DNA from 4 places in the Vibrio coralinecrosis genome. Region 2 is predicted to be linked to each of the others. Evidence: predicted binding sites of a transcription regulator. Region 2 holds the regulator's gene; each other region holds the start of a gene.
What was found. The regulator PurR, encoded in region 2, represses purine synthesis genes. The targets are predictions, from matches to a motif close to TNANGNAAACGTTTNCNTNA.
Positions count from the first base shown of each region.

Region 1 (7,728 bases), 280 kb from region 2:
GTGCCAAAGGCAACTACCATTCGGTATCTATTACCATTACAGCGACGTCAATTGAACAAGTCGAAACGCTGTATAAAGAGCTGGGTGAAATCGACATTGTACGCATGGTTCTATAATTTTATTTGATAAAATAAAATTAATTTGAAAGCAGCGAAAGCTGCTTTCTTTTTAAATATCATATAGATAATAATCCTGCATATTTCCAAGGGTTAAAAATGTGTAACTGGTATATAGTTCAATGACCAGAACCAGTTTATAATCCCAAGACTTTATTTACTGACTATAGGATCAGGAATGCAAAACCAGCTTGTTGTGAAGCGTCTGGGTAGGCAAGATTACGAACCTATCTGGCAAGCCATGCACGACTTCACAGATCACCGTACTGAGGAAACCTGTGATGAAGTATGGCTAGTCGAGCACAACCCTGTCTTTACACAAGGGCAAGCAGGTAAAGAAGAGCATTTGATCAATACCGGTGATATCCCTGTTGTCCAAAGCGATAGAGGGGGTCAGGTGACCTATCACGGTCCCGGTCAATTGGTGGCTTACTTCCTGATAAATTTACGTCGTAAAAAGATCGGGGTCAGAGAGCTTGTAACTCATATAGAGAACCTCGTGATCAACACCCTTAAAAATTACAATATAGAGTCGGCGGCACGACCAGATGCACCAGGCGTCTATGTTGATGGTAAAAAGATCTGCTCTTTGGGGCTGAGAATCCGTAAAGGATGCTCATTTCATGGTTTAGCATTAAACGTAAATATGGATTTATCACCGTTTTTACGTATCAATCCATGTGGCTATGCCGGAATGGAGATGGTTCAGATGAGCCAGCTTGGTGGACCGGATGATCTTACCCAGGTTGAAGCGACATTAGTCGATGAACTTGTAGCTTTGCTTGGTTACGAGCAAGTTGAATTCAGCACAGAAGCCTCTCCTACGCGATGAGAAGCAAAGAGAAGTAAAGATAGCATGAGTAAACCAATCCAAATGGAAAAAGGCGTTAAATACCGCGACGCCGACAAGATGGCACTGATCCCAGTTAAGAACATGCCAACTGAGCAAAAAGAAATCCTGCGTAAGCCTGATTGGATGAAGATCAAGCTACCTGCTGATAGCCAACGTATCCAAGATATTAAGTCAGCTATGCGTAAGAATAACCTCCACTCGGTGTGTGAGGAAGCGTCTTGTCCTAACTTAGCAGAGTGCTTCAACCACGGTACGGCCACTTTTATGATTCTTGGTGCTATCTGTACTCGTCGCTGCCCTTTCTGTGATGTCGCTCATGGACGCCCAGTTGCTCCTGAAGCCGATGAACCGAAAAAACTGGCGCAAACCATTTCAGATATGAAGCTGAAATATGTGGTTATTACCTCAGTTGACCGTGATGATCTTCGTGACGGTGGAGCAAAACACTTCGCTGATTGTAACCGTGAGATACGTGCCAAAAATCCAAACATCCGTATCGAGACTCTAGTCCCAGATTTCCGCGGCCGTATGGATGTCGCACTTGAATTAATGAAAGACAACCCACCAGATGTCTTCAACCATAACTTGGAAACGGCACCTCGTCTGTACCGCAAAGCTCGTCCAGGCGCCAATTACAAATGGTCGCTACAGCTGCTTAAGAAATTCAAAGAACAGCATCCGGATGTACCGACTAAATCAGGCTTAATGATGGGTCTAGGTGAAACTAAAGAAGAAATCGTTGAAGTTCTTAAAGATCTTCGCGAGCATGGTGTGACTATGCTGACTCTAGGTCAGTACTTAGCACCAAGTCGTCACCATCTCCCCGTTGAACGTTATGTGCCGCCTTCAGAATTTGATGAGTTAAAAGAAATTGCTCTGGAACTGGGCTTCACTCACGCGGCATGTGGCCCATTTGTTCGCTCTTCATACCATGCTGACCTACAAGCACAAGGTGTCGAAGTAAGCTAAATATCACTTTAATTAGTCGTAAGGGTTGGCAAAATAAGTCAGCCCTTTTTTGTTTCGTTTCTTGAATGAGACACAACTCTTCTATAGGCTTAGCTCTAACGACATAAAAAAGTACATCTCCAAGGAATTATTATGAAAAGACTAGGTTTTGTTGCTGTTGCTCTCGCCGCGCTAACAGCAGGTTGTGCGTCTAACACACAGCAGGACAATTTCCGCGAAGCTTCTTTTGAGCTGTGTAATACAGAGGTTGAACTTTACTCTGTCAGTGACGATGGCCGCGTACGTATCGTATGTGCTGACGGCTCTAAGTTTGCTCTAACCAGCGAAGCAACGCTTGAGACTATGCGTGATATCAACATCGATTACTGTGATGGTGAAGGTCTTGGCAAGTTCAGCGAAAGCCGTAAGTACTACTCATTCAAGTGTAAGTCAGGTACGCTACTGAGCATTTCAAAATAGGCTCAAGCTAGAATCAAAAAAGGTTGATGATTTGTTTTCATCAACCTTTTTCATTTCAACGGCAAGAGCTCCACTATTTGAACGTTCTTACCGACAATACCTTACCATTGCTTCCCCCCATGCTGGTCACTTCGACTTCTAACGAGTTCATCGAAATAATGCCGTCTGTTGAACAGATAACAAAAACATACGCACAGGAAAACTTATCTTCGAAAGGCATCGGAATCCGGTTCCAATAAAACTCACTCGCTTTCGCATCGGTGCGGAATTTTCGATAATCCGCTGGTGCCGTTGAACCGCTTTGCTTTGCAATATGTGCAGCAAAAACTCGGTTTTGCTCTTTATCTACACCAACAGCCATTTCACAACCACTAAACGGCCCAGACGCTAACCAACCTATGCCACTGCCTGTGTAACGCCCTACCACCGCTTTGGTTTCAGCGTATGGTACCCAAACACCAGCATCAACGGAGGAATCATCTCGCGTCAAAACTACTTTGCCATCACGCTGAATTAAGGTCACACCATACTGCTTTTCCAAATAGCCAGTCTCGCTGTTTTCCGGTTGACACGTGAGACGCATATCCATTTCAATATTTTTGCCGACCAAAGCGGTCAGGTTTTCTTTCGTTGGACGCATTCAACTCTTCCTTATGAATAGCCAATTAAAACTAAGTATATAGATTTAAACTCAATACCAATCAATCACAGATATAAAACATTGTGATTATGTTGCGGTTTTTAATTATCAATCATTGAGTGACCAGCATGATAAGGGAAGTGAAGGAGTAACTGGTTTATCCAGTTGGTTTGCTTAGGGAAAGAATCAGAAAATAAAAAACCTCCCAGCGGGAGGTTTTAAAAGTGGCAATGATTCGCGCAGTGAGATTAAGCGTAAACCGGTAGGCGCTTACAGATTTCAAGCACTTTCGCTTTCGTTGCTTGGATAACCTCTTCGCTGCCGATGTTATCAAGAACGTCACACATCCAGTTCGCTAGTTCTTTAGCATCTTCTTCAGTGAAACCACGACGAGTGATGGCTGGAGAACCTACACGGATACCAGAAGTCACGAACGGGCTACGTGGATCGTTTGGCACTGAGTTCTTGTTTACCGTGATGTTTGCTGCACCAAGTGCTGCATCTGCATCTTTACCTGTGATGTCTTTGTCGATGAGGTCAACTAGGAACAGGTGGTTCTCTGTACCGTTAGAAACGATCTTGTAACCACGCTCTTGGAACTGGGCAACCATCGCTTTAGCGTTCTTCACTACGCGCGCTTGGTACGCTTTGAATTCCGGCTCCATTGCTTCTTTGAACGCTACCGCTTTACCTGCGATAACATGCATCAGAGGACCACCCTGACCACCAGGGAATACCGCGGAGTTCAACTTCTTGTACATATCTTCGCCAGCATTAGACAGGATTAGACCACCACGTGGGCCCGCTAGTGTCTTGTGCGTAGTCGTCGTCACTACGTGAGCGTGAGGGACTGGCGTTGGGTATTCGCCTGCTGCGATTAGACCAGCAACGTGCGCCATGTCGACAAATAGGTACGCGCCGGCTTTGTCTGCAATTTCACGCATGCGAGCCCAGTCAACGATTTGAGAGTAAGCCGAGAAGCCGCCGATGATCATCTTAGGCTTGTGCTCTAGAGCAAGCTGCTCCATCTCGTCGTAGTTAATTTGACCCGCTTCGTCGATACCGTAAGGAATCACGTTGTAGTGTTTACCAGAGAAGTTTACTGGTGAGCCATGAGTCAAGTGACCACCATGCGCTAGGCTCATACCTAGAACAGTATCACCTGGGTTTAGCAATGCCATGTAAACAGCGCTGTTTGCTTGTGAGCCAGAGTGAGGTTGAACGTTCGCGTACTCACAGCCGAATAGCTGACATGCACGATCAATTGCCAAAGCTTCCGCTTTATCAACGTATTCACAACCACCGTAGTAACGCTTGCCAGGGTAGCCTTCTGCGTATTTGTTTGTTAACTGAGAACCTTGAGCTTCCATTACACGTGGACTGGTGTAGTTTTCTGAAGCAATTAGTTCAATGTGTTCTTCCTGGCGAAGAGTTTCTTCTTGGATTGCTGCGAACAGTTCCGCATCGTAATCTGCGATGTTCATATCACGCTTTAGCATCTGTATCTCCTGACTCAGATTTAAACTGAAATTTGCAAAAAACCTACTAATGACCCTATTAATCTACGCAAACTGACTCGCGCAAACGTTTGCATCACGTTAATAGCGCGCATTCTACATAATTTGATCTTGGTCATAAAGAGAAAGTTTTACTTTTTCTCATGCAGATTCTTCATGTGGTTCTACGAGGATTGTCATATTGTCACCTTTCTAAATCGTATAAATATGAAAAGTGTCAATTTTTCCCTTTACACCCCGTAAAACGATAATTACATAGGTTTACCTTAAATTTGCTTCTCAAGCTACCGAAAACCTCATTTTTTAAATAGTATGCGCGCCATTATCTACTGTAAAAGTTTCAAATTGATGGAAAAACACTCACGCAAAGAAGATTGGATTGCTATTTTAACCGGAACATTTCTGGTCGCTCAGGGCGTTTTCTTCCTCCAATCTGCAGATCTGTTAACCGGAGGCACCACTGGTTTAGCGTTGCTTATGAACCAGTTTGTGTCACTTTCCTTCGGTACGCTTTACTTTTTGGCCAATAGTCCTTTTTATTTACTCGCGTGGAAGCGTTTTGGCTCACGATTTGCCTTTAACAGTGCTATTTCTGGTGCCTTAGTCTCTGTGTTTGCAGATCACCTATATCTGGTCGTCAGCCTTGAAACGGTCAACGTTGTGTATTGCGCGGTTGCCGGCGGATTACTGATGGGCTTAGGTATGCTTATCCTGTTCCGGCATCGCTCAAGTCTCGGAGGTTTCAACGTACTTTGCCTGTTTATTCAGGATAAGTTCGGTATCTCAGTGGGCAAGTCCCAACTAGCCATCGATTGTTGCATCTTGTTCGCATCATTCTTCTTTGTCTCTCCTGAAGTCATCGGGTTATCCATTCTGGGTGCTATCCTGCTCAATGTCGTGTTAGCCATGAACCACAAGCCAACCCGTTATTCGGTCAACTATGGTTGAGAACCACTAGATGAAGAGAAGCCCGCGATTGCGGGCTTTTTGCGTTATTGGTTGCTGCGATTAGTGTGAGGTTCTGGCCTTCACATCGTGACTTAGCTCTTTGTTCAGTTCAGCTTCCACATGACCCGGTGACTGCGTACTTGCTGAAATCAGTCGGTACATCGCAGGGATAACAAACAAAGTCACCAGCGTTGCGAAACCCATACCGAAGAAGATCACCGTACCTACCGCCACTCGGCTTTCATAACCTGCCCCTGTCGATAGGATCAATGGAATGGCACCTGCAAGCGTAGTGAACGCCGTCATCATGATTGGGCGCAGGCGACGTGCCGCAGCATCGGCTATTGCTTTCTCAAATTCGAAGCCGCGATCACGCAGTTGGTTCGCAAACTCAACGATCAGGATACCGTTCTTGGTCACCATACCAATCAACATGATCATGCCAATCTGGCTGTAGATATTCAGCCCTTGACTCATAAAGAACAAGCCCAAGAAGCCGCCGAATACCCCCATAGGAACAGTGAACATCACCACCAGTGGGTTAATGAAGCTTTCAAACTGCGCTGCCAACACTAGGTACGCGACCAACAGTGCCAAGCCAAATACCACCAGAATACTGGATTGGTTCTCTTTATAATCTTTCGATTCACCAGAGTAGCTGACTGAGATATCGCCCGGCAGAATTTCCACCGCTTGTTGATCTAGGAAATCCAGAGCCTGACCTAAGGTATACCCATCAGACAAGTTAGCCGTTACGGTAATCGATTTCTGTTTGTTGTAATGTGACAAACGAATCGACGAAGCCACTTCTTCAATCTTGGTGACCGCATCCAGTGTCACTAATTCGCCTGAACTGGTTCGCAGATAAATCTGGCTCAGATCCGTCGCGTTATTGAAGCTGTTCTCATCACCGCGCAGATAAACGTCATATTCTTCACCACGCTCGACAAAAGTCGTTTCACTCTTACCGCCAAGCATAATTTCTAAGGTCTCAGAAATCTCTGATACGCTGATGCCCAACTCTGCCGCACGTTGTTTGTCAACCGTCACCACCAGCTCAGGGGTTCGCTCAGAGTAGTTAATGTCCGCCCCCTCCATGATCGGAGACTCTTCTGCTAACTGTTCTAACTTTTCAGCCCACTGTTTCAGCTCTGGGTAATCAGAACCACCTAACACGAACTGGACTGGCTCACTGGAGCCGCCTCGGAAGCCTGGCATAAATGGGAAGACACGAACATCTGGAATCCCCACCAGCGCCTTTCTCACCTCGCCTAACGCCTGTTGAGCCGTTACCTCACGATCATTCCAGTCATCCAGAATCATGATCACGAACCCCGTCTGGTCACCGGCGTTACCACCAAAGGCTGGCGATTGGATGCTGAAGGACTTAAGGAAGCCTTCGCCCAGTAGCGGCAATAAGCGCTCTTCGACGATATCCATGTTCGCAGCCATGCGGTTGTAACTAGTCGCATCCGCACCACGAACAAAGGCAAAGATCACTCCGCGGTCTTCAGATGGTGTGAGCTGAGAAGGCACTTGTTTCATCAAGCCCCAACTTCCGCCGATACAGGTCAAGATGATCAGAGGCGCGGCCCATTTCCATTTCAAGGCTCCACGCAATACTTTACGGTAACCGCTTTCCAAACGACCAAACATGCGATCGATGAAACGGTTAAAGCGGTTTGGTTTCACGTTAGCCTTTAATAGTTGGCTGCCCAGTACTGGAGTCAGAGTCAGTGCAATCAATGACGAGAAAATCACCGACATCGCCAACAATACCGAGAACTCGGTAAACAGCAGGCCGACCATGCCATCCATAAACGAGATGGGCAGGAAAACCATGACCAGTACCAGAGTTGTCGCCACTACGGCAAAGCCAACTTCGCGTGTCCCTTTGTATGCCGCCAACAGCGGTTTTTCACCCCGTTCGATATGATGGAAAATGTTCTCCACCACCACGATAGCATCATCGACTACCAAGCCAATCGACAATATCAGCGCCATCAACGTGATAAGGTTGATGGAAAAACCGAAGTAGTAAGCGGCCATGAAGGATGAAATCAAAGAAACAGGCACCGTTACTGCTGGGATCAGCGTGGCTCGTACCTGACCAATGAATATGTACAGCACGAGAATGACCAGACCACCGGTAATAAACAGAGTGCTATACACTTCCGCTATCGAACGCTCAATAAAGACGGTTGAATCATAGTCGATGGCAAGACG
Region 1 is NZ_CP024627.1:2,448,026-2,455,753, forward strand. It holds gene ybeD (DUF493 family protein YbeD) at 1-116, shown strand, start outside; gene lipB (lipoyl(octanoyl) transferase LipB) at 295-948, shown strand; gene lipA (lipoyl synthase) at 973-1,938, shown strand; gene CTT30_RS11580 (hypothetical protein) at 2,071-2,397, shown strand; gene CTT30_RS11585 (hypothetical protein) at 2,471-3,037, opposite strand; gene glyA (serine hydroxymethyltransferase) at 3,286-4,536, opposite strand; gene CTT30_RS11595 (YitT family protein) at 4,903-5,502, shown strand; gene vexH (vibriobactin export RND transporter permease subunit VexH) at 5,563-7,728, opposite strand, start outside.
Region 1: a site for PurR is predicted at 4,614-4,633, ahead of glyA (serine hydroxymethyltransferase). Genes of this name have one in related genera too.

Region 2 (7,728 bases):
CATCTGGCAATCGTTACGTGACTGGGCATCCGATTACGAAGAGAAAGCAGTACACGCTTCCGACAGTAACGTTTAATCAAATGAAAAATACCGAGGCATGCCTCGGTATTTTTTTGCTTATCTGTTTAGGTCAATCACCTGCAAACATGTACCCTTCGCCATGTACCGTGACAAAAATCTGCGGGTTCTTGGGGTCAAATTCCATCTTAGCGCGCATACGTCTTATTAGAACATCAATGGTGCGATCATTCGGCGCATCAACTCGATGGCTAATCATATTCAAGATACGTTCTCGGCTCAGGACTTGATTTGGGTATGATGACAAAGCAACTAGCAATTCATATTCTGCTTTAGTCAGCTTCACTGGCTCACCATTTTTACTCAATGCTCGACGCTGCACATCAAAGGTCCACTCCGCAAAACGTACAATATTGCCATCATCTTTTTTCTGCTCACTCAGCTCATCAGCACTTCGTACTGCCGATATACGCCAAAGGAGATTTTTAACCCGAACAAGCAGCTCTCGAAGTTCAAACGGTTTAGTGACGTAATCATCGGCCCCCATCTCAAGACCAACAATTTTATCAATGCTATCCGTACGTCCTGTAACGAGGATAATACCAATATCAGACTGACTGCGAAGCTCACGAGTGAGCATTAGCCCATCTTCACCAGGTAGGTTAATGTCAAGCATCACCAAATCAACCGCATGATTTTGCAGTGTATCGCGCATTTGCTCTCCACTTTCCGCTTCACTCACTTGGTAACCTTCATTCTGAAAGTAACCAACCAGTTTACTGCGAGTGGCGGCATCATCCTCTACAACTAATACGTGATAGCTCATTTACACCACTTAATTACATTTTGAAATTGTCTCTCATTCATTCTATTCATAATCAGTCACATTTCTAGCTTTTGACCGCTTTCAAACCAGAAAGGCGATGTTTTATTGATTCAAAACAAACCTCGCTTAGGCCATTAATAACTTTCCATTTTTGCACTCAATCTGAAACAACCGCCATTACCGCTATTCATTTTTATTCGTTAAACTGATAAATAGAATTTCCAGGAGTCTTAACCAATGCAAGAAATCAAAGCATTCAACGAAAAACGTGCTGAAATCTACTGGTGGTTATCCAGCCTGTTTGCCAAGGAGTTAACAGAGGAAAACCTCCAGCAGTATCACTCAGAAGAAATCCGTTCCTTTCTGACTGGGCTGGGAGAAAACCCTCATCTGAAGTCAGCCATAAACAAATTAGTCGATGCACTCAATCGTCTTATCGATCGCGAAGATGCCCAGCTCGAACTGGCCGCTGACTTCTGCGATTTGTTTCTAAAGTCAGACAAAGACTCAGCGCTACCCTACGCTTCCGTGTACATAGGCAAATCTGGGCTTCTCAATGATCAGCCTGCAACAGACATGGAACAGCTAATGGCCAAACACGGCATTGAAGTTGATAAAGCGCTGAATGAACCTGCGGATCACCTCGCGATTGAGCTCGACTTTTTAGGAAACTTGATTATCCGCTCCAACGAGTTAGAACAAGAACGCCACATGGAAGATGCTTTTATCGAACAGGAACAGTTTATTCATAAACATCTTTTAAGTTGGCTTCCACAATTCACTAGAAAGTGCCAAGCTTTAGATGAATTTGGGTTTTACGCGGCAACAGCTTCATTACTGATTGCGTTTCTTGAACTTGATTGCACCTATCTTAAAGGTGAATAACCTTATTGTTGATCTGTGATTTAAAACTTATCACACCTTCGTTTTTTATTTGCTCTTCTTCTGTTTGCGGTCTAGAATCGTGACCGCAAACGATAAAAATGAACGAACTAGAGACAAACCGCTGAATAAAGCGGTTTTTGTGTTTCTGATACTTTCTGCCGAATTATTCTACACTCTGAATATACTTCCTGGCAGTCATCGACAGGACAGAACCTTATGGCCACTATTAAAGATGTGGCACGCCTAGCTGGCGTGTCAACTACAACAGTTTCTCACGTGATCAATAAGACGCGCTTTGTTGCTGAAGCAACACAAGAAAAAGTCATGGAAGCCGTTGCCGAATTGAATTATGCACCAAGCGCGGTCGCACGAAGCTTAAAATGTAACAGCACTCGAACTATCGGTATGCTTGTTACCCAATCGACCAACCTATTCTTTTCTGAAGTCATCGACGGCGTAGAAAGCTACTGTTACCGTCAGGGCTACACATTGATCCTGTGTAATACTGGTGGCATTTACGAGAAACAGCGTGACTATATCCGTATGCTAGCGGAAAAGCGCGTAGATGGCATCCTCGTTATGTGTTCTGACCTCACAGAAGAATTAAGTGAGATGCTAGACCGCCATAAGGATATTCCAAAAGTGGTCATGGATTGGGGACCTGAAAGCTCTCAAGCCGATAAAATCATCGACAATTCAGAAGAAGGTGGCTACCTAGCGACTAAATATCTGATAGACAATGGCCACAAAGATATCGCTTGTCTCAGTGGTCACTTCGAAAAAGCTGCATGCCAAGAGCGCATCCAAGGTTTCCGACGAGCGATGGATGAAGCCAACCTCTCTGTCAACGAAAACTGGATTCTTGAAGGTAACTTCGAGTGTGATACCGCTGTATTGGCTGCCGATAAAATTGTCGCTATGGACAACAAGCCAACTGCCGTATTTTGTTTCAACGATACCATGGCATTAGGTTTAATGAGTCGACTTCAGCAAAAAGGTATTCGTGTTCCTGAAGATATTTCTGTGATTGGATACGACAATATTGAACTTGCCGAGTACTTCTCACCACCACTAACCACAGTCCACCAACCTAAACGTCGCGTTGGTAAAAATGCGTTTGAAATTTTACTTGAGCGCATCAAAGACAAAGAACACGAGAAGCGTGTATTCGAAATGCACCCTGAGATCGTTGTGCGCGATACCGTATACAACTTAAACAAATAGCATTAGCTGTCATCCGACTGATAGCTCAATCTATTGGTCGGACATATCATTTTAAAGCAATTTACTTGAACCAAGATCACATTTGATCAATCAAGATGTGATACTTACCTCAAATTTTATTTATCCTTAAAATGTTCGACTAATGCCACGAACAGGGCAAACCACTTCGAAAGAGTGGGACGCAAAGCTTCCGGCCTGACTCAGGAGACTGAAAGGTAGCGGGGTTGCCGATGGGCAAAGATGCAAACGATCCGTATCGTTTAAAACAACACTCTATAATCTTTCTAGAACTCAGGGATTAGCGAGTGAATTTTATTTCGGTATGACACCTTACTGACACTTTATCTGCATTATTTTGCTAATCTCTCGGACCTGAATTTGGTGGCGTATAATAATATACACCGAGATAACACAGCATGGATAAACCAATACTTAAAGACTCGATGCGACTTTTTGATCAGCTTGGTCGTATAAAGTCACGTTCGATGTTCGGTGGATTCGGAATCTTCGCAGACGACACAATGTTCGCATTGGTAGTTAACGATAAACTCCATATCCGCGCCGACGACAAGCTGGCTAATCAATTCAAATCTGAAGGCTTAGAACCCTACGTTTATAAAAAACGAGGCTTTCCCGTCGTTACCAAATATTTTGCTTTAACGGATGATGTAGCTTCTTGCCATACTCGTGCCCTTGCGTTGGCACAAAGTGCGTTGGCCATTGCCAAAAAAGAAAAAACATCGCAAGCGAAGACTCGACCAAATCGCCTCAAGGACTTACCTAACCTCCGCCTTGCAACCGAGCGAATGCTCAAGAAAGCAGGAATCGAGAGCGTGGAAAATCTAGAGGAAGCGGGCTCTGTAGAAGCGTTTAAAGCTATTCAGGCAACCCACTCAGCGGATGTTTCACTCGAACTGCTCTGGGCTCTAGAAGGGGCTATCAATGGCAAACATTGGTCAGTCATTCCTCCTGAGCGCCGTCAGGAGTTAGTCAATAAACTCAATAGTTAAGTCGCTAATTGTTTAAAAGCCAACCGAATAGGTTTAATGCCGATCGTTTTAGAGACTTGAACGATCCTGAGATCGTATGATAATCCCCACTAACAAAGTTAGTGGGGATTTTTTATGTTTGCTCAAGAGCTGCTTTTGGCACATGAGACTATCGAGGATGGTAAAAACTATGAGTCTGTAGTTAATGCCATTCAGCTTGAATGGATAGAACAAGCTTTGCTTGATACGTCTAAAGCAAGCATTAGAAGGCGACGCTTACCAGCGCAACAAGCCGTCTGGCTCGTCATTTGGATGGGATTGCAACGGAATAAATCAATCAAAGAAGTATGCAGTTCTCTTGACCTAGCTCTCCAACCTAAGCCTCAGGATTCTTGGTCTCGTGTTGCACCTAGCGTACTTACTGACTCTAGGCGACGTTTGGACGAAGCTCCTCTCGCTGCTTTGTTTAAAACCTCTATGGCGGCATGGGAGAGCGACGCGCTAGTAAAGGATAAGGCGCTAGGGCTAAACATTATGGCCGTGGATGGTACCACTTTTCGTTGCCAAGATTCAGAAGACAATGCGCAAGCGTTTGGATTCATTTCTCAAAAACATAAACCTTATCCTCAACTGCGCTTGGTCGGTCTGATGGCTACCGAGACACGTTTTATGGTAGGGGCTGCATTCGATGCTTGTCAGGTCGGTGAGACAACACTGGCACGCCGATTATTAGGAGACGTGCCAGCAAACTCACTCACATTGTTTGATCGTTGCTACTTTTCTGCCGACCTATTGATATCGTGGAATGCTGCTGCCTCCAATAGCCACTGGCTAACCCCTGTGAAACGCAAAGTAAGATATGAAGTTTTGGAGCGTTTTGCTGAAAACGACATGCTTATCTCTATGCCTGTTTCACAGCAAGCTCAGCGCAATAACCCTAATTTGCCGACTCATTGGCAAGCACGCCTCATCCTCTACAAAGACCCAAAAGGTGAAATTGAAGGCTTTATAACTTCACTGGTTGATCCTGAGAAATACTCATTAGAAGACTTATTGACTGTCTATTGGCAACGCTGGGAAATAGAAGAAGGTTACGGTGAGATAAAACAAACTCAGTTACAAAATGAAGTCACCTTGAGAAGTCGTTTTGCTGCTGGTGTTAGACAAGAGCTCTGGGGAATATTGCTGGCGTACAATTTGGTGCGCTTAGAGATGGTTCATATTGCTAAAGACGCTGAGGTAAGGCCAACTAGAGTGAGCTTTACAGCGGCAATAAATTTGATAGATACCCAGCTACGTTGGCTAGCGCTTAGCCCTGACGGAACTCTACCGAGCAAACTCAAGCAAATGAGGGAGAACATAAGTCACTTCATTTTACCGGATAAAAGGAAGGACCGAACGTATCCACGTTCAGTCCTTTTTGTCCCACCCAAATACCCATTTAGGTATAAGCGTTAATGCTTATCCGAACGGCATTAACCGAATAGGTTGGCTTTTTCATCGCTGATGAAATTTAATCTTTGCTAAACAGTTCTTATTTGTTAACAATTTTATTGAGCGCGTTTGCCTCAAGCTCAAAACAGAGGAAGTCGTTATGAATAAGAAGCTTGTGTTAGGTATCCTACTGGTTAGCCTGATTGCTTTTCTCGGAATCAATTTCGGACAATATCTAACATTAGAAAACGCCAAAGCTCAGCAAGCGGCGCTATCCGAATACATCAATAATAACTTTACATTGGCCGCCGTTACATACTTTCTGGCTTATATCGCTATTACCGCATTTTCAATTCCAGGAGCTGCCGTGGTTACCTTACTTGGCGCTGCGCTATTCGGCTTTTGGACCAGCTTACTGCTCGTTTCCTTTGCCAGCACCATAGGTGCGACCTTGGCATTTTTAAGCAGCCGTTTCTTACTCAGAGACTGGGTACAAAGTAAGTTTGGTGACAAATTGAAGGCCATTAACCAGGGTGTTGAGCGAGATGGTGCATTTTACTTATTTTCATTGCGTCTTATCCCAGTATTTCCATTTTTCCTCATCAATCTGCTGATGGGGTTAACACCGATCTCAACAGCTAGGTTCTATTTAATCAGTCAATTGGGTATGTTACCGGGTACTGCCGTTTACCTGAATGCGGGGACACAACTGGCGCAAATTGATAGCTTATCCGGCATTGTTTCTCCATCTGTATTAGCATCTTTCGCCCTACTAGGGCTTTTCCCTGTTGTGACTAAATGGGTGATGGGTAAGATTAAAGGTGTACCTCAAGCTCAAGATGGAAGCTCTTCTTGAAGATATTCACTGCAAATACCCCACCAGAAGCTCATATTATCTGTGAGCTTCTTAAATCGAACCATATCGATTGTGAAGTTAGAGGAGAAGGCATTTTTGGCTTGCAAGGAGAAGTCCCCTTCGGTGAAAGCTCACAACCTTATGTTTGGCTAATAGATACTCAAATGGCAGAACAAGCCTGCACGATGGTCGAACAGCATCTTAAACAGTCCGACTTCGGTAACGAGTGGCATTGTGAAAAGTGTGGTGAATCAAATGAAGCTCAGTTTGGGGTATGCTGGCAATGTGGGGCAACAAGCCCAGTCTAAGCATGCGCGCTCTGACTTTTGATAAACGCAATCGAGTACTGATTAAATTCCTCAGGGCGTTCAACATTACAAACATGCCCACAATCCGGAATCTCCAGTAGTGTACTTCTGCGATGCGCAGCCACCATCTCCTTTACAGGACGGATGAACATGTAATCCCTCTCTCCCATTAAGTACAAAGTTGGGATCGGTAATTCACGCTCCTTAAAGTAACGCATCAAGGGGTTCACCTCTGCCGTGAGGATGAACCAACGTTTGAACTCTTTCTGGCATAGCTTCTTTGCCTCACGAACAAACAGGTGGCGAGACTCTTTCTGAGTTCGTTGTGGCATAACAATATAAGCAAACAAGCGATATAACCACATATAGGGCACAATATGCTTGCACATGTTGCCTAACCTAACCAAAACCTGAGATCGAGTGTTGAGGCGTGTTACAGCGCCTCCTAAAACCATCGATTTAACTCTTCCTGTCGACATTTCGGCTAGATTTCTCACAATAATAGTGCCTAGCGACATGCCCACAAAGTGAGCGGAAGAAATTTTCAGATGATCCAGAACTTTAAGAATATCTGCTGTCACCGCCTTAAATGTATAGCGATTGGATATGAGTTCTTTTAGAAATGGGCTTGATTTTCCGTGTCCTCTCAGATCCACCAGAAGTAGATTGAAATGCTGGCGATAAGCTTTGATCTGCTTGAACCAAATGGATGAACTCCCCCCTGCACCATGCACAAACACCACCCACTCTTGGCTAGTTGGATGCAAATATGTCTTATGGAAAAGAAGACGGTCACTCATAAATTCTTCAGTTCATTAGGTCAAAGGGGATGTGTCAGGAGAGTATCACAAACTTATGCAATTTTAAGTCAGCTTATGCGATTTGCACTCATCATTACCACAAATTAACCCTAAATTTTACTAAAAAGGCGCCGTAATAGGCGCCCTTTTTCATAGCAAAATGTATTATTTGAATGCGCTCAGATACAAATTCAGATACTCATCGGCCGCTTTACTCCAACAAAAATCTTGTTGCATCGCATGCAGCTGAACACGTTGTAATTCGTTAGGGTTCTGAACAAATAACAATAGAGAACGTTGTAAAGTGAGCAGCAATTCTTTTGGTTCTGGTAAGTCAAACACAAAACCAGTGGCAGTATCAGGGTCAACATCATAATCACTTACACTA
Region 2 is NZ_CP024627.1:2,167,875-2,175,602, forward strand. It holds gene elyC (envelope biogenesis factor ElyC) at 1-76, shown strand, start outside; gene torR (two-component system response regulator TorR) at 131-844, opposite strand; gene torD (molecular chaperone TorD) at 1,082-1,729, shown strand; gene purR (HTH-type transcriptional repressor PurR) at 1,946-2,953, shown strand; cyclic di-GMP riboswitch class I at 3,099-3,185, shown strand; gene CTT30_RS10100 (TfoX/Sxy family DNA transformation protein) at 3,370-3,963, shown strand; gene CTT30_RS10105 (IS4 family transposase) at 4,078-5,400, shown strand; gene CTT30_RS10110 (TVP38/TMEM64 family protein) at 5,537-6,232, shown strand; gene CTT30_RS10115 (putative signal transducing protein) at 6,229-6,540, shown strand; gene CTT30_RS10120 (alpha/beta fold hydrolase) at 6,537-7,340, opposite strand; gene glgA (glycogen synthase GlgA) at 7,506-7,728, opposite strand, start outside.

Region 3 (7,728 bases), 1.2 Mb from region 2:
CACTTCGTCACCTTGAACGGAACCATCACCGACAACAGGGATCGCTGATGTTTTGGCGTCTTTCGACTTGATGACTTTGATAACACCGTTATCCATTTCAACAACAGCGTAGCCATAGACTTCGAGCACATTTAAGAAAAAGCTGTAGTACTGCTCTTCTGACAACATATCGTAACTACGAACATCAATCTTGCCACGTACTGACGGGTCAACGATGATGGTTTTTTCCAGATTCCGACCAACAATGTTGATGAACTCTTGAATATCTGTGCCTTTAAAGCTCGCACTGTATTCATTCGCGAATACAACGGCAGGTGACGTCAACAAGCTTCCTGCTAAAAGCCAAGCGCTTTTTTTAAGCCAATGGTTCACTCTCTACTCCTCGGAATGATTCACGCATCTGCATCATTCTTATAATTCAATATAAATTTCATAAGGCTGGCCATCTCTCTCTACCGTTAAATTAAGTTCGGTAAGTTGAGACATATTTTTGAAGATCTCCCCCATCGCTGCAGGGTTACTGAGATCTTGGCCATTGATTTGTGTTGCTATATCCCCTGACTGTAAGCCAACCGATTCGAATAGTTCTTTCTCTTTACCTGGGGTTAAGCGATAACCAATAACTTCACCGTCTCTTTTTATTTGAGACATGCGAACATATTGGAAAATTTGTTTGGCATCTTTGCGAATAACAGAACGAATTTCTTCCAGCTTATCGGCGGAAACGTCTGCTTTTATTGATTTGGTCTTTGGTTGTGGCTGCGGATCTTTGGTGTATTTTAGCCCTTCTAACATGACTGTTTCATTGCGACCTGAGTTATCGACGATAATTCGGTCATACAACACCTGTACAACCGTCGCTCGAGTTCCTTCCAGTGCTTCACCAATACCATAAGTGGCCTGTTGACCTCTACTGGCAACTACTGCAAGGTTTTTATCCGGTTCGGTACTCGTCACAACACCAACCAAAATTACATTCAAGCGACTTTTTGGGGCTTCTGTCACCACTGGCTTTTTCACAACAGGGGCTTGTTGTGCTTGGTAACGGCCAAACAGGTGACTATTTTGCAGATCAGCAATGTTCAAACCTGAACCTTTACTCACGCTGCCCGAAACCAATGTCGGCTGCCATGGCGTCACAGATTGCGATTCCATCGGTTTCCAGATCATCGCACCAGCCACCCAAGCACTCAGCCCTAACAATAACACTGTTGCCATTGAGCTCAGGCGGTCCTGATTTTTTATGAAACTGTCCTGTCGAATTACACCACGTATGTTCACTCACAATCCTTTTGATCACCAGCTGACGAAGCCATGCAAGGTACTGTTTACCAAGCAAAGTACTCTATAATTAGAGTTTTTATTTGAACCAAGCATTCTACCAAAATATGAAATAGGCTAAATAGCTAACGGCCTGATTAACATGTAAAGCGGCGGAATTTTACCACATACCTTGAAAAATGCGCGCTTCATCACCATTGTTACACCAATAATTTGGCACAAGATTCACCACCAGTTAGAGGCGAGTATCCACAATGGGTTCCCAAACTGAAGCAGTTAGACTTGATAAATGGCTATGGGCAGCACGTTTTTACAAAACTCGCTCCATTGCTCGAAATATGGTCGACGGCGGCAAAGTTCACTATAATGGCCAGCGCAGCAAGCCGAGTAAAGCTGTAGAGCTTGGCGCAATGATTACGCTTCGTCAGGGGCATGAGGAAAAAACCGTCATCATTGAAAAGATTTCCGATCAGCGTCGTGGCGCACCGGAAGCTCAGACTCTTTATACAGAGACGGTAGACAGCCTTGCTAAACGTGAAGAAAATGCCTCCCGTCGCAAACTTCACGCCCATAACCCAAGCCCAGATCGTCGCCCTGACAAAAAGCAGCGTCGCGACATCATCAAATTCAAACATCAATAAGTATCAGCCCAAACTGGCCTGATATCAGTACCATACGTACGAGGAAATGCTTACATGGCAAACAATGTTTTAAATCGCTACCTTTTTGAAGACCTGTCTGTACGTGGCGAGTTGGTACAATTGGACGACGCTTACCAACGTATTATCTCCAGCAAGGAATACCCAGCCCCACTTCAGAAGCTACTGGGTGAGCTATTAGTATCTACAACCCTGCTGACTGCAACCTTAAAGTTCGAAGGCTCTATTACTATGCAGCTGCAAGGCGATGGCCCAGTTTCTCTGGCTGTCATTAATGGTGATAATGACCAGAAAATTCGCGGTGTCGCGCGCTGGGAAGGTGATATTGCTGACGACGCTAGCATTCATGACATGATGGGCAAAGGTCACTTAGTCATCACTATCGATCCTAAGAAAGGTGAACGTTACCAAGGTATTGTTGGCCTAGATGGTGACAACTTATCTGAAATTCTTGAAAGCTACTTCGCCAACTCAGAGCAGTTAAAGACTCGTATTTGGTTGCGCCTCGGTGAACACCAAGGTCAACAGCATGCTGCTGGCATGCTGATCCAAGTTATGCCAGATGGTACTGGAACGCCTGAAGATTTTGAACATCTAGAGCAACTGACAGATACCGTTAAAGACGAAGAGCTATTCACACTTGAAGCCAACGATCTGCTTTACCGTCTATACAACCAAGAGAAAGTTCGTCTGTTTGAACCACAGCCAGTGACATTCCACTGCGGCTGTTCACGCGAGCGCAGCGGTGCCGCGATCGTCACTGTCGAGCGCTCAGAAATCAATGACATTTTGGCAGAGGTTGGCTCAATTTCTTTACATTGTGATTACTGCGGCACGAATTACACGTTTGATGAAGCTCAAGTTGCAGAGCTGTTCGATCAGACTGATTCGGGCAACAAAACGTTGCATTAATTTTTATAATTTAAGAAGCACGTAATTTACCAGTCAAAAGGCCAGCATATCGCTGGCCTTTTTGTGATCAAAGCCCCGTTAACATTAGGCTTTAACGTAATAAAACAACCACTTAATTTTAGTCAATTAATAATCCTTCTTGCTCTAGCGCAATCCTTTGCGTGCACGATACACTATCTCGGCCAATATGTGATGAGTCGCTTAAAACCCCATAGAAATCATGGATAAATTTTGAGCTATATCCCTGTTTTCACAGAGACCCGTTGCTAGCATGGTGAGCAGATAACCATCAAAACATTATTACAAAATCCCTACAAAATATTCCTACAAGGAGCACCTATGACCGTTATGGAACATGCAAAGGCTGCAACAATTGATCTTACCAAACACGGGCTTCACAACGTAAAAGAGGTTGTCCGCAATCCAAGTTACGAAATGCTGTTCGAAGAAGAAACGCGCGCAGATCTGGAAGGCTACGAGAAAGGGGTAGTCACAGAGCTCGGTGCAGTCGCCGTGGACACGGGTATCTTTACTGGACGCTCACCAAAAGATAAGTACATCGTTAAAGACTCAACAACAGAAGAGCACATGTGGTGGACTTCTGATAAAGTCAAAAACGACAACAAACCCATCACTCAAGAAATCTGGAATGATCTCAAAGAACAAGTAACTAACCAACTCTCAGGTAAACGTGTCTTTGTGATTGACGGTTACTGCGGTGCCAACCCAGATACACGCCTCAGCATCCGAGTTATTACTGAAGTCGCTTGGCAAGCACACTTCGTTAAGAACATGTTCATTCGCCCAAGTGAGGAAGAGTTAGCAACATTCGAGCCTGACTTCGTCGTCATGAATGGCGCGAAGTGCACCAACCAGAAATGGCAAGAACACGGTCTGAACTCTGAAAACTTCACAGTTTTCAACCTGACTGAGCGCATGCAATTGATCGGTGGCACTTGGTACGGCGGTGAGATGAAGAAAGGTATGTTCGCTATGATGAACTACTTCCTCCCGCTCAAAGGCATTGCTTCTATGCACTGCAGCGCCAACAAGTGTAAAGAGAATGGTGATGTTGCAGTCTTCTTTGGCCTATCAGGCACAGGTAAAACCACACTCTCTACTGATCCTAAGCGCGAGCTGATCGGTGATGATGAGCACGGCTGGGATGACGATGGTATCTTCAACTTCGAAGGAGGGTGTTACGCCAAGACCATCAAGCTATCGAAAGAAGCCGAACCGGACATCTACAATGCAATTCGTCGTGATGCTTTGCTTGAGAACGTAACAGTACGCAGTGATGGCTCCATTGACTTCGATGACGGCTCAAAAACAGAAAACACGCGTGTGTCTTACCCCATCGAACATATTGAAAACATTGTTAAACCAGTATCGAAAGCCGGCCATGCAAATAAGGTGATTTTCTTATCTGCAGATGCGTTCGGCGTGCTACCTCCGGTATCAAAATTGACGCCAGAACAAACCAAGTATCACTTCCTATCGGGCTTTACCGCAAAACTAGCTGGTACAGAGCGTGGCATTACCGAACCCACTCCAACCTTCTCAGCGTGTTTTGGCGCGGCATTCTTGACCCTGCATCCAACCAAATACGCTGAGGTACTGGTGAAACGTATGGAAGCGGCAGGAGCAGAAGCTTACCTCGTCAATACTGGCTGGAACGGCAGTGGTAAGCGTATCTCTATTCAAGATACCCGTGGCATCATTGATGCGATCTTAGATGGCTCGATTGAGAAAGCGGAAACGAAGCATATTCCTATCTTCAACTTGGAAGTTCCAACTGCGTTACATGACGTTGACCCAACAATCCTAGATCCTCGCGATACCTACACTGACCCGCTGCAGTGGGAAAGCAAAGCGAAGGATTTGGCACAGCGCTTTATCAACAACTTCGATAAGTACACCGATAACGCTGAAGGTAAGTCACTGGTTGCCGCTGGACCTCAGCTAGATTAGTGATATCGCCACCAATTGCTTAGCTAAGCCCCTCTTGGGAGGGGCTTTTTGTTGCCTGAAAAGAAAAAATGTTCCAAGCTAGCAACATTACTTAGAGGAAAGGTCGAGATTTTGAAGAAAGCATTGCTGCTAACTGCCATTGCAATTGTCAGCCTGATCAGCTTACCGCTACTGGCCCTGTTCGTTCTGCTCAACACTAGCTATGCGAGCCAAGTAGTCAACGGGATGCTACAAAATCTAACCCCCTATACCATCACTACTCAACGCGCATCCTACACACCTCCGTATCAACTGACATTAGAAGATGTTGAAATCGGTGCTGAATCAAACGCACTGCACATTCCTAAACTGACACTTTGGCTAAGCCCATCGCTGTGGAAAAACAATAAAGCCAGCTTGGATTCAGTTTTGGTTGAGGGGGCCACTGTCGACCTGACTGATTTCAATTCGCCCTTGCTACAATCGGTTAACTTAGAACAGCTGGCTCTACAACACGTCGATATCACCGCTCCCGGCTGGTCTGCCCGCGATGTCAACCTTCAAGTCACACAACCTCAATGGAGCAGTGCACAGCAATACTTACCCTATGGGGATGTTCAGCTTTCCGCCCAACAGCTTTATATTAAAGGAGAAGCTCTAGATAACCTGCTGATCGACGCTCAATATCAAGCCCAAGACAGCACCATCTATGGCGCCTCTTTCCAATGGCACGGCGCTGACATCTCAGGTCAAGCTGAACAATTTTCTCAAGGCTGGTCATTGATCAATGTCACCGTCAATAAGCTTGAAATGCCGTCAAGCACCTCAGCAGAAAAATTGCTCTCGCGCTTGGAATCTCTCAATCTACCGGTGTACCACATAAATAGCCTCGATCTTCTCAGCAGCAACATCCACTATGCTGGGTGGCAATTTAATCAGCTCGATGCATCCCTCGAAAATCTCTATCTCGACCGTCCACTTTGGTTACAGGAGAATGGCTACATCTCCTTTGATGCTGAAAGTGCCGATTTCGAACAAATTCGCCTCATTTCGCCAACTGCAAGGTTAGGCTTGAGTGCTAACCAAATCGCCATAGATGAGTTTGATGCCGATTTCAAACAAGGAAGAATCCAGTTCAACGGCAAGATCACACCAAACAAAGTAGCCTTGAATCAACTCAAGGTTTCCGGAGTAAAATGGCTAGAACAAACAGACCAGCTTCTCCGCACACTCTCCGATGTGTCGAAGCCACTTCACTCATTGAGTATCGCTGATCTCGACATCGAAAATGCACAACTGATACAAGTAGAACGCTCACCCTATTGGCAAGTGTCCGGTTTGAATATCGAAGGAGAGAATCTCACCTTGATTCATCAAAATCAGGTAGGATTGCACAACGGTCATCTAGAAGTCAGTGTTAACAACGCCAGCATTGAGCAACTGATGACGACACAAGCCGTACTCACCGCCACTGCACAGCAGGGAGACATTACTTTACAACGCGCGTTCGTGCCGTTGGATCAGGGCTATATTGAAGCAAGCGGACAATGGCAAAGGCAATCAGCCAGTGCACCTTGGCAGCTTTCATTGCATATCGATGGGTTTCAGGTCAATCAACCACTTCTGCAAGCACAGCTGCCGTTTAAACTGGCGGGCCTGGCAGAAGTCGAATTGGAACTGAGTGGGCTCTCAGGTGACTACGCCATGCTGGCGCACAGCTTAACAGGTTCAATCAATGCTTATCTGCATGATGGTGCCTTGGAAGCAAAAACCGTGGATGGAGCAATCAATCACCTCCAGCTTTGGCCCCTTGATAAAGTGACAGTTGACGTTGATCGTGGTCGAATTAAAGTCTCTTCAGACGGGGAAAGCGCAGAGCTTGCCGGACAAATTGATCTGACTAAACCTCAATTTGGCACACTCATTTTTACCAGTAAGCATCACTGCCAAAGATTGTGGTCCGATATATTCACTCGTACCAATATAATTGAGGATGTGTGTGGCGAGCAGGTCGAATCTACCTTACCCGCCAGCGAAGAAAATCATTCTTCTGAAGATGAAGACGCAGGCAAATCCAACATCGATTTATAATTCGGTAGCAGCATATAAGTGCCGATAAACTCTACTGCTTCCGTATCACCACTGTGAATAGTGACATGAATGACAATACGTGCCTTTCGGCCTGAGGCAAGGCGGTCTAAGTCGCCACTGATCCCATCCAAAGACGTTGAAGCAACCGGGTTTTGAGTCACTGGGTGACGATAACGGATCTGGCTATCAGCCAACACAATATCACCACTCAAACCTCGCTCTTTCATCAGCAGCCATGTCATCCCCCACCCTGTCAGGGTCGCAAGGGTAAACGCTGAGCCCGCAAACATCGTATTATGTGGGTTTAAGTTCGGATTGAGTTGAGAACAACACTCAAATTGATAGCCGGTATACTGATTGATCTTGATGCCCATCTTGTCGCTGATCGGGATCTGATGTTCCCAGCGCTCTTGCAGCTCAGTACACCATTCAGGCTTGCGCAGAACATTCGCCATTGGATCAAGTTTTTTCACCATCTGTTGGTGTCGTACTGGGCCACGTTCATCGGTCAGTTCACCTCGGCGCTCAAAGTCATTCTTTTCGTAGAACGAAATTGCGTCTTCACGTGCGTTACACACCAGACGTTTGGCCCCTTCTTGCCTCGCCAGTGACTCCAGAGCCACCAGTACCAACGACCCCATGCCTTTACTACGACGGTTGCCTTTGACCGCCATATAACGAATCTGCGCTTCGTTATCTGGCGTGATATAAAGTCGACCAATCGCCATAGGGCGTCCTCGGCCATCCACTATCATACGATGATGGCTCATTGCATCGTATTCATCACGCTCGGAACCTAACGGCATCCGCCAAGGTTCGCGCAGCATCTGCCAGC
Region 3 is NZ_CP024627.1:99,052-106,779, reverse strand. It holds gene gspD (type II secretion system secretin GspD) at 1-372, opposite strand, end outside; gene gspC (type II secretion system protein GspC) at 412-1,281, opposite strand; gene hslR (ribosome-associated heat shock protein Hsp15) at 1,536-1,922, shown strand; gene hslO (Hsp33 family molecular chaperone HslO) at 1,977-2,852, shown strand; gene pckA (phosphoenolpyruvate carboxykinase (ATP)) at 3,192-4,823, shown strand; gene CTT30_RS00440 (AsmA family protein) at 4,935-6,893, shown strand; gene CTT30_RS00435 (bifunctional GNAT family N-acetyltransferase/hotdog fold thioesterase) at 6,845-7,728, opposite strand, start outside.
Region 3: a site for PurR is predicted at 2,998-3,017, ahead of pckA (phosphoenolpyruvate carboxykinase (ATP)). Genes of this name have one in related genera too.

Region 4 (7,728 bases), 710 kb from region 2:
ATTCCGCTATCGCGCCAGACATTTTCCGTGGACATTGGACGAGAGTGAGCAACAAAAATGGGCGGCACATTGCCGTGAGTACTTTGAAAGCCGAATTGAAGATTACATGTTGAATTTGGAAAACTTAGTTCACGAGTATGAAAGTGACGAAAAAAAGATAGCTATCTTAAAATCTGTTTACCAATACGTCCAAAAGCGAGTATCTTAAACAACTTATTGCCTGCACCCTATAACAGTTAGGCCTCATCACACTATAAAAATACCACCTTGCTGAGGCCTGTGAATACACTGAACCTACGTTTCAGTGTATTCACATATGCAAAAGTTGATTAAATTTGGACGACACCACCTATGGCGAAAACCTTGCTTAAATACGTCGTATCTATGGGGCTGATTTTTCTTTGCCTCATGGCAGGCATTAATATTCAAAACCTTCTAGATATCTCAATTCCGGGCAGCATCATTGGCATGTTAATCTTGTTTTCACTTCTTGCCAGCGGGCTAGTACCAGTGGAATGGGTACGCCCTAGCGCCACTCTGTTTATTCGATACATGGTGCTGCTCTTTGTTCCAATCAGTGTTGGATTAATGGAACACTTTGATCTGCTCCTCAACAACGCGCTTCCGATTCTTGCTAGTGCAGTAGGTGGCACATTCATCGTACTGGTTTTATTAGGACTCATGTTGGATAGAATGCTCAAGCGAGGTGACCAATAATGTGGCTACTCGTAACAATTGTCGTTTTCCTGTCTGCACGCTGGCTCTGCCAAAAGATCACTAGTCCGTTTATGAATCCTCTACTGATCAGTCTGGCAGTGATGATCCCTTTACTCACCCAGCTCAAAGTACCGTTCGAAACTTATTACCAGGATAATGAGTGGATTAATTTTCTGCTACAGCCTGCCGTTGTTGCCCTCGCTTATCCCCTATACGAGCAGCTTCCTCAAATACGAGCTAACTGGCGAATCATCATTCTGGCCTGTGGTGTCGGTAGTGTCATGTCGATGCTGACCGCCACGGTTATCGCATCCTACATGCAGACAGACCTCTCATTGATCGCCAGCTTATTAGGTAAATCTGTAACAACGCCAATCGCAATGGAAGTATCAAGCCATTTAGGTGGCGAACCTGCTATTGCCGCTATTTTGGTGCTATTGGTTGGGTTGTTTGGTGCGATTCTGGCCTACCCTATTTATAATGTATTGAACATTACTCATCCCATTGCCAAAGGCCTCACCATGGGCACCGTTTCTCATGCATTGGGGACCGCAACCTGTGCAGAAAAGGACGCACAAGATGCAGCCTTCAGCTCATTGGCACTCGTGGTCTGTGGCGTAATTACCTCAATTCTGGCCCCATCATTCTTCGCTCTCGCGATCTGGCTCGCTGCATAAACCTCCGCGTCGGATAGCGTATCTACGCATTCCGACGTACATCACCTAAACCTTCACTGCAATCGTTACCATGTGTGACATCACTCTAATTGTGTAACAATAAAATCCATTGCAATTTTTATTGTGACAATGATCTCAGTAAAGTTTTCTGCGTTACATAAAATGAAATACCAGTATCAGGGTAAGCCACTCTAAAAGTAACTCAGGCAGACCCAAAGATATTCATTATTGCTTAAACAAGGATTCAATATGAGAAGCCGCATAGAACAAGCGCTGTCTGAAGCGCCAGCTAAAGTCGCAAAGTTCCTTTCTCCTATTTTGTTAGCGGATGATTTTGATGCAACCCTCTCTTCTGAACAGTTTGCAGAGCTACTCGCTATTTCTGATCTACAAGATGATGAGCTGAGAGTGGCACTGCTTCCCTTCGCCGCGGCTTATTCTTATGCTCCGATTTCAAATTTTTATGTAGGTGCAATTGTTCGTGGCCTGTCAGGAAGACTTTACTTCGGTGCAAACGTTGAAATTTTAGGCGCGCAACTTGGTCAGACCGTACACGCAGAGCAATCAGCGATTAGTCATGCGTGGATGAAAGGCGAACAAGGTATCTTGGACATTACAATCAACTTCAGTCCTTGTGGCCACTGTCGACAATTTATGAATGAATTGACGACAGCTGGTGAGTTGGCGATCCAACTTCCTCAACGTGATGAAAAAAACCTTCAAGAGTATTTGCCTGAATCATTTGGGCCTAGTGATCTCGGTATCGAATCAGGTTTAATGGCAGCCGTTGACCATGGAAAGCGATGTGACGAGTCTGATGAAGTCGTCCTCAAAGCATTAAGTGCGTTGAATAGAAGCTATGCGCCTTACACTCACAATTTAAGTGGTGTTAGCATCAAGCTAAAAAGTGGAAAAGTGTATCAAGGTGCCTATGCAGAAAATGCAGCCTTCAACCCAAGCCTACCTCCACTACAAGTAGCATTGATCCAATTACTTCTTGATGGTGAGTCATTCGATAATATTGCCACAGCAGCACTTGTTGAGATGTCTGAAGGCACAATCAGCCACCTTGCCGATACTCAGTCAACGCTGGAAGCAATCAACCCCGATATCCCTGTATCTTATTTGGCTATCTAATAAGGTGATATTCGCATAAGGCGCTGAGTTAGCGCCTTTATTATTTTCTCACACATCAAAAAATGGGGCGGGATCTACTTCAAGATTACTTGGCGCAATCGCCTTCGCAATTTTATATTGACTGTTCTTGATATCGACGAAACTGACATCAATAAAACGCTTATATTTTCTTGAGTAAAAGCACTTCACTACTGGCTTTAGAGGTTCATCCGCATTCGATGTCCAAACAATGCCAACCCTACCGTCATTCAGTTCGACTAATGCCCCGACTGGATAGACGCCGATACAGTTAATAAACTTATAAACCAAGTCACGATCAAGATGAAATGGCGTTAAACTCAATATGATCTTAAACGCTTCGGCCGAGCTCATTCCTTTCTTGTAACAGCGATCTGCGGTCAATGCATCATAGATATCCACAATGCAGCTCATTCTCCCATGTAATGGTATTTCATCACCCTTGAGCCCCTTCGGGTAGCCATTGCCGTCTAATTTTTCATGATGCATCAGACAAACATCACGACTGATGCTACCTAACCCCTCGACAGTAAAAATAATCTCTTCAGCATAGACTTGATGCAATTTCATATGCTCAAACTCTTCGGGGGTGAGCTTACCAGGCTTGTGCAGAACTTTATCGTCCACCTTAATTTTGCCAACATCATGAATAATACCGCCGATAGCCAGTTGCTTTAGTGTCTCTTTCGGCAAGTCAAGGTGTTTGCCAAAAGTCACCAGTAAAGTAGCGACATTGACTGAATGCTCAAGCAAATACTCGTCTTTACTTCTTAGTGCAGAGACGCAGTGCAAAGCATCGGAATCAATCAATACCGCTTCTATAAGATCATTGGCCCAACCATCTAACTCATCAACATGAATCGACTTATCATCAAACGTCTGATTAAGAATTTTTTGCGCAAGACCTTTGGCTTCACGAATGATTTTTGACGCTTTCTTCTGCTTAGAAAAACGGCTCATGGGCTTGCGTTTAATTGGTGTTGGTGACGACTCTTCGTTCACCTTGGGCTTGGCTTCAACCACAGGTTTAAACACACTCCCTTTAGCAGACAGACTTTTATCTACCCAAGCGAATTTGATCCCATTCTGAACGAGTTGCTGGATGGCTTTCTTAGAAGAAACTCTACCCGCATTTGCCAAATTGACGCGCTTGTTATCTTCGATTGCCGTAACAAACATCCCAACCATTAACGTATCAATCGGAACCTTTATGGAGTTGTTTGGATCGTACTTCATCTATTGACTATGACAACTATTGTGATTTCTGTAGTTTTATAAATTATAATCACAAACTTATCACTTTACTTAAGCATTCACTCTACTGATATGTCACATAATTAAGATTTTTAACGATGCACACTCAATTCACTCTCTTCCGTTCAATACACAAGTCATAACAACCTCATTCGGCAGCATAGAGCAAGTAAAATCATCCACTGAACGTATATAATACATGGTTCTACAGTATCCAGATGTAATTCTCACAGAAAAGGCAAACGTTTGCCTTTTCTGTTTATATCAGTATGATTCGTATCAATTTCAATCTCCATTAATTGTGAAAGGTTATTTATGTTTGGTACTGCTACCCGCAATAACGCGACACGAGTGTTGCTGCTAGGTTCCGGGGAACTTGGAAAAGAAGTTGCGATTGAATGTCAACGTTTAGGCTTAGAAGTCATTGCATGTGACCGATATGAAAATGCTCCCGCCATGCAGGTGGCGCACCGAAGCTACACATTAGATATGCTTGATGGCGAAGCGTTAGAAAAAATTATCACCAAAGAACAACCGGATTACGTTGTACCTGAAATTGAAGCCATAGCCACAGAGAAACTCGTTGAGCTTGAAGCCAACGGATTAAATGTTGTGCCAACAGCAAATGCAACTCGCCTAACAATGAACCGAGAAGGAATACGCCGGCTGGCAGCAGAAGAGCTCAACCTCACCACTTCACCTTACCATTTTGCTAGTACCTATGAAGAATTCACCCAAGCCGTTGAGTCTGTTGGCATCCCATGTGTATGCAAACCAATTATGAGCTCTTCAGGCAAGGGGCAAAGTGTTATTAAATCAGCAGCGGATGTAGAGGCCGCTTGGCAATATGCACAAGAAGGTGGCCGCACAGGTGCAGGACGCGTTATTGTCGAAGGCTTTATTGATTTTGATTATGAGATCACTCTATTAACGGTTAAAGCTATTGATGGTATCCACTTCTGCGCTCCGATTGGACACCGCCAAGAAGACGGTGACTATCGTGAGTCATGGCAACCTCAAGCGATGTCTGATGCTGCGCTATCTGCCGCTCAAGACGCCGCTAGCAAAGTTGTAAATGCGTTAGGAGGCCGAGGTATCTTCGGCGTAGAACTGTTCGTTAAAGGTGACACCGTCATTTTCAATGAGGTCTCCCCTCGCCCGCACGATACTGGCCTAGTCACTCTTATGTCTCAAGACAGTTCTGAATTCGCACTTCATGTCCGCGCATTCACTGGCCTACCTATTTCAGGTATCACCCAGTACGGGCCTACCGCATCAGCGGTAATTTTGGGACAAGGCCAATCCGATAACCTTCAGTTTAAAGGAATGGTAGACGCTCTAGCTGCCCCACAAACTCAACTTCGTTTATTTGGAAAACCTGATATCAATGGACGCAGACGCTTAGGAGTGAGCATTGCTCGTAGAGAGGCCATTGAGCAAGCGATAGAAAGCGCCGTGTCCAGCGCAGATAAGATAAAAATCGTTTATTAAAACAAAAGCCCCTGAGCTTATTCAGGGGCTTTCATCATTAACTTTCTATCAAATACACTTCTTCTGCGAAGCTAGATAAGCCTTTCTTCGCTATCTTAGGATGGTTTTCATCTGCGTCATCACGATACAGTTTAGTGATGCGGTATTCTGAGAATAAAGAGCGTACTTCTGTTTCGGTCACAGAGAATGGAGGACCCGCCATTTCAGCTTGCGGATAATCTAACGTAACTAACAGAATTCTTCCGCCCGGTTTCAGCAGAGATTTAATACGCTGGACGTAATCTGCACGCATTTCTTCTGGCAAAGCGACCAGAGCAGCACGGTCATACACAATCTCAACTGGCTGAACGGGCGCGGTAAAGATGTCGCCAGTGTAAACAGACAGCTCATCAAACTGATACAATTCGTGCTGACCATTTACAGGGATCACCGTAGGCGTATAAAAATGTTCAGCAAAAAATGAACGTACTGCAATTTTGCTTAGTTCCACTCCCTGAACATCTTCATGCTTGGTCGCTAACCAGACTAGATCTTCCGTTTTACCACACAGAGGGACAAACACTTTATCTTCTCTGCTCGGTTTGGTTTCGGACCAATACTGAACCAGCAGCGGGTTTACATCTTCTAAGTGAAAACCGATTTGGTTTGATGCCCATTTACTGTGCCAAAATTCTGGATCTTTCATTTTTATTCCCTACCTGACGTGACTGCCTCATAGCCTATACGAAAGCGTTTCTCAGTGGTATCCCTCAAGCTTTATAAACCGTTCAGATTGGGTTCAGATAAAGCGTTTATACTGATTTACAAATTGAGAATGAACCATAAGGGAATCGGGCACTCAAACAAATTGAGAGTTAGCTCATACAATTACATCACAAGGATATTCCTACATTGTAATTATCGGACTAGCCCTCATATATAAATTAGAGATTGGTATGCCTTGGTTGTTGAATCTTTTCTTACACCATTTACCCAAGACGCTACGAATCTAAGGAGAGTGAATGAGCCTATTTTTGCGAACTACGGCCCTGATGCTTTTAATGCTCAGCCGCGCGCCAGCTTTCGCCGCTATTCCAACAGCACCCGGTAGTGAGGAAAATCGTTCGACTAACCAGAACGAAGTTTGTTCCAAAGCATTCAAACACAACCTGAGTGGCCTGTATGGCATCCAATCCACACCAACAACTCCACTTCAACCCTACTCTGACTTCGACATTCTATACAGCAAAGCACACCAAGCTCAGGCTGAGCTAGAAATGATCTGTAAGAGCACTGCAATGCTAACTTCAACAAACGCCCACTTTGCAGGTGTGAAATCTGCAGAGCGAGCAAAGCAAAAGATCGCCTATGAACTTGATGGTGATGCTGAGCGTATTACTGACCTTGCCCGTGCAACGATTGTTGCCGATGACATCGAAGGCTTGATGTCAGCTTACGAAGTGTTGAATCGTGAAACCACTGTGGTAAAAGTAAAAAACCGCTTTAAGAAACCTGGGGCTTCAGGCTATCGTGACCTAAATCTATTGGTCCAGCTTCCAAAGACCAACTTGATTGCTGAAGTCCAGCTACACCTTAAAGCCATTGCCGATGTAAAAAGTGGTCCAGAGCATGACTTGTACGAACGTATTCAGAAAATTGAACGTCAAGCGGCTTCAGAAGGCCGCCACATCAGTGAGTTTGAATTCGCTCAGATTAAGTCAATGCGAGCTCAGTCGAAAGCGCTTTACCAAGAAGCATGGCAACCTTATATTACCACCCATCTAAGTGCTGCCTAGGCCTAACTAAATGCGACAGCCCCTTATTATTGAAGGGGCTTCTTTTCAAGGACGATGATGACCTCACAGCAACAAGCGTATCTAAACGAATACCTCACCACACTCACACCTCAACAGCGAGAAGCGATACCAGACACCATCGCTGAATATTTTTGCGCTGACGAGTTTAATGCCAACCAATGCGCCAAATTGATTAGCGAAGGTACAAAGCGAGCGTCCTGTAGCTTGAAACAAGGCTATGATATTGAACAAGAACCTCTTCCTCAGGTAGGTCGCATTACAGTGGTGCTTAACTGGCAGCAAGAGCCGGTTTGTATCATTCGCCTAACAGAAGTTTCTATCTGCCCTTTCGATCAAGTAACTGAAGAGTTTGCCCGCTCAGAAGGAGAAGGTGACCTGAGCTATGAATGGTGGCGTGACGCGCACATTAGATTCTTTACTCAGTACGCTGGTGAGATTGGTGCCAAATTCGATTTACAGTCCGAATTGGTACTAGAACGATTCGAAAAAGTGTATCCGCTGTAAAGCTCCCCCAGACCGACTGCTGAGAGTTAGCCAGACGTCCCTCAGCACATATCCGATCATAAATTCGGCACATGGTAAAACCATAAACTATCCTTTTATCAGTGACATAAGAATAAGAAATGAATCTATGATCC
Region 4 is NZ_CP024627.1:1,457,789-1,465,516, reverse strand. It holds gene sbcB (exodeoxyribonuclease I) at 1-208, shown strand, start outside; gene CTT30_RS07080 (CidA/LrgA family protein) at 352-717, shown strand; gene CTT30_RS07075 (CidB/LrgB family autolysis modulator) at 717-1,394, shown strand; gene cdd (cytidine deaminase) at 1,644-2,531, shown strand; gene CTT30_RS07065 (cyclic di-GMP phosphodiesterase) at 2,580-3,785, opposite strand; gene purT (formate-dependent phosphoribosylglycinamide formyltransferase) at 4,119-5,294, shown strand; gene CTT30_RS07055 (thiopurine S-methyltransferase) at 5,332-5,979, opposite strand; gene CTT30_RS07050 (nucleotidyltransferase family protein) at 6,296-7,069, shown strand; gene CTT30_RS07045 (ASCH domain-containing protein) at 7,127-7,594, shown strand; gene CTT30_RS07040 (DUF3187 family protein) at 7,722-7,728, shown strand, end outside.
Region 4: a site for PurR is predicted at 4,038-4,057, ahead of purT (formate-dependent phosphoribosylglycinamide formyltransferase). Genes of this name have one in related genera too.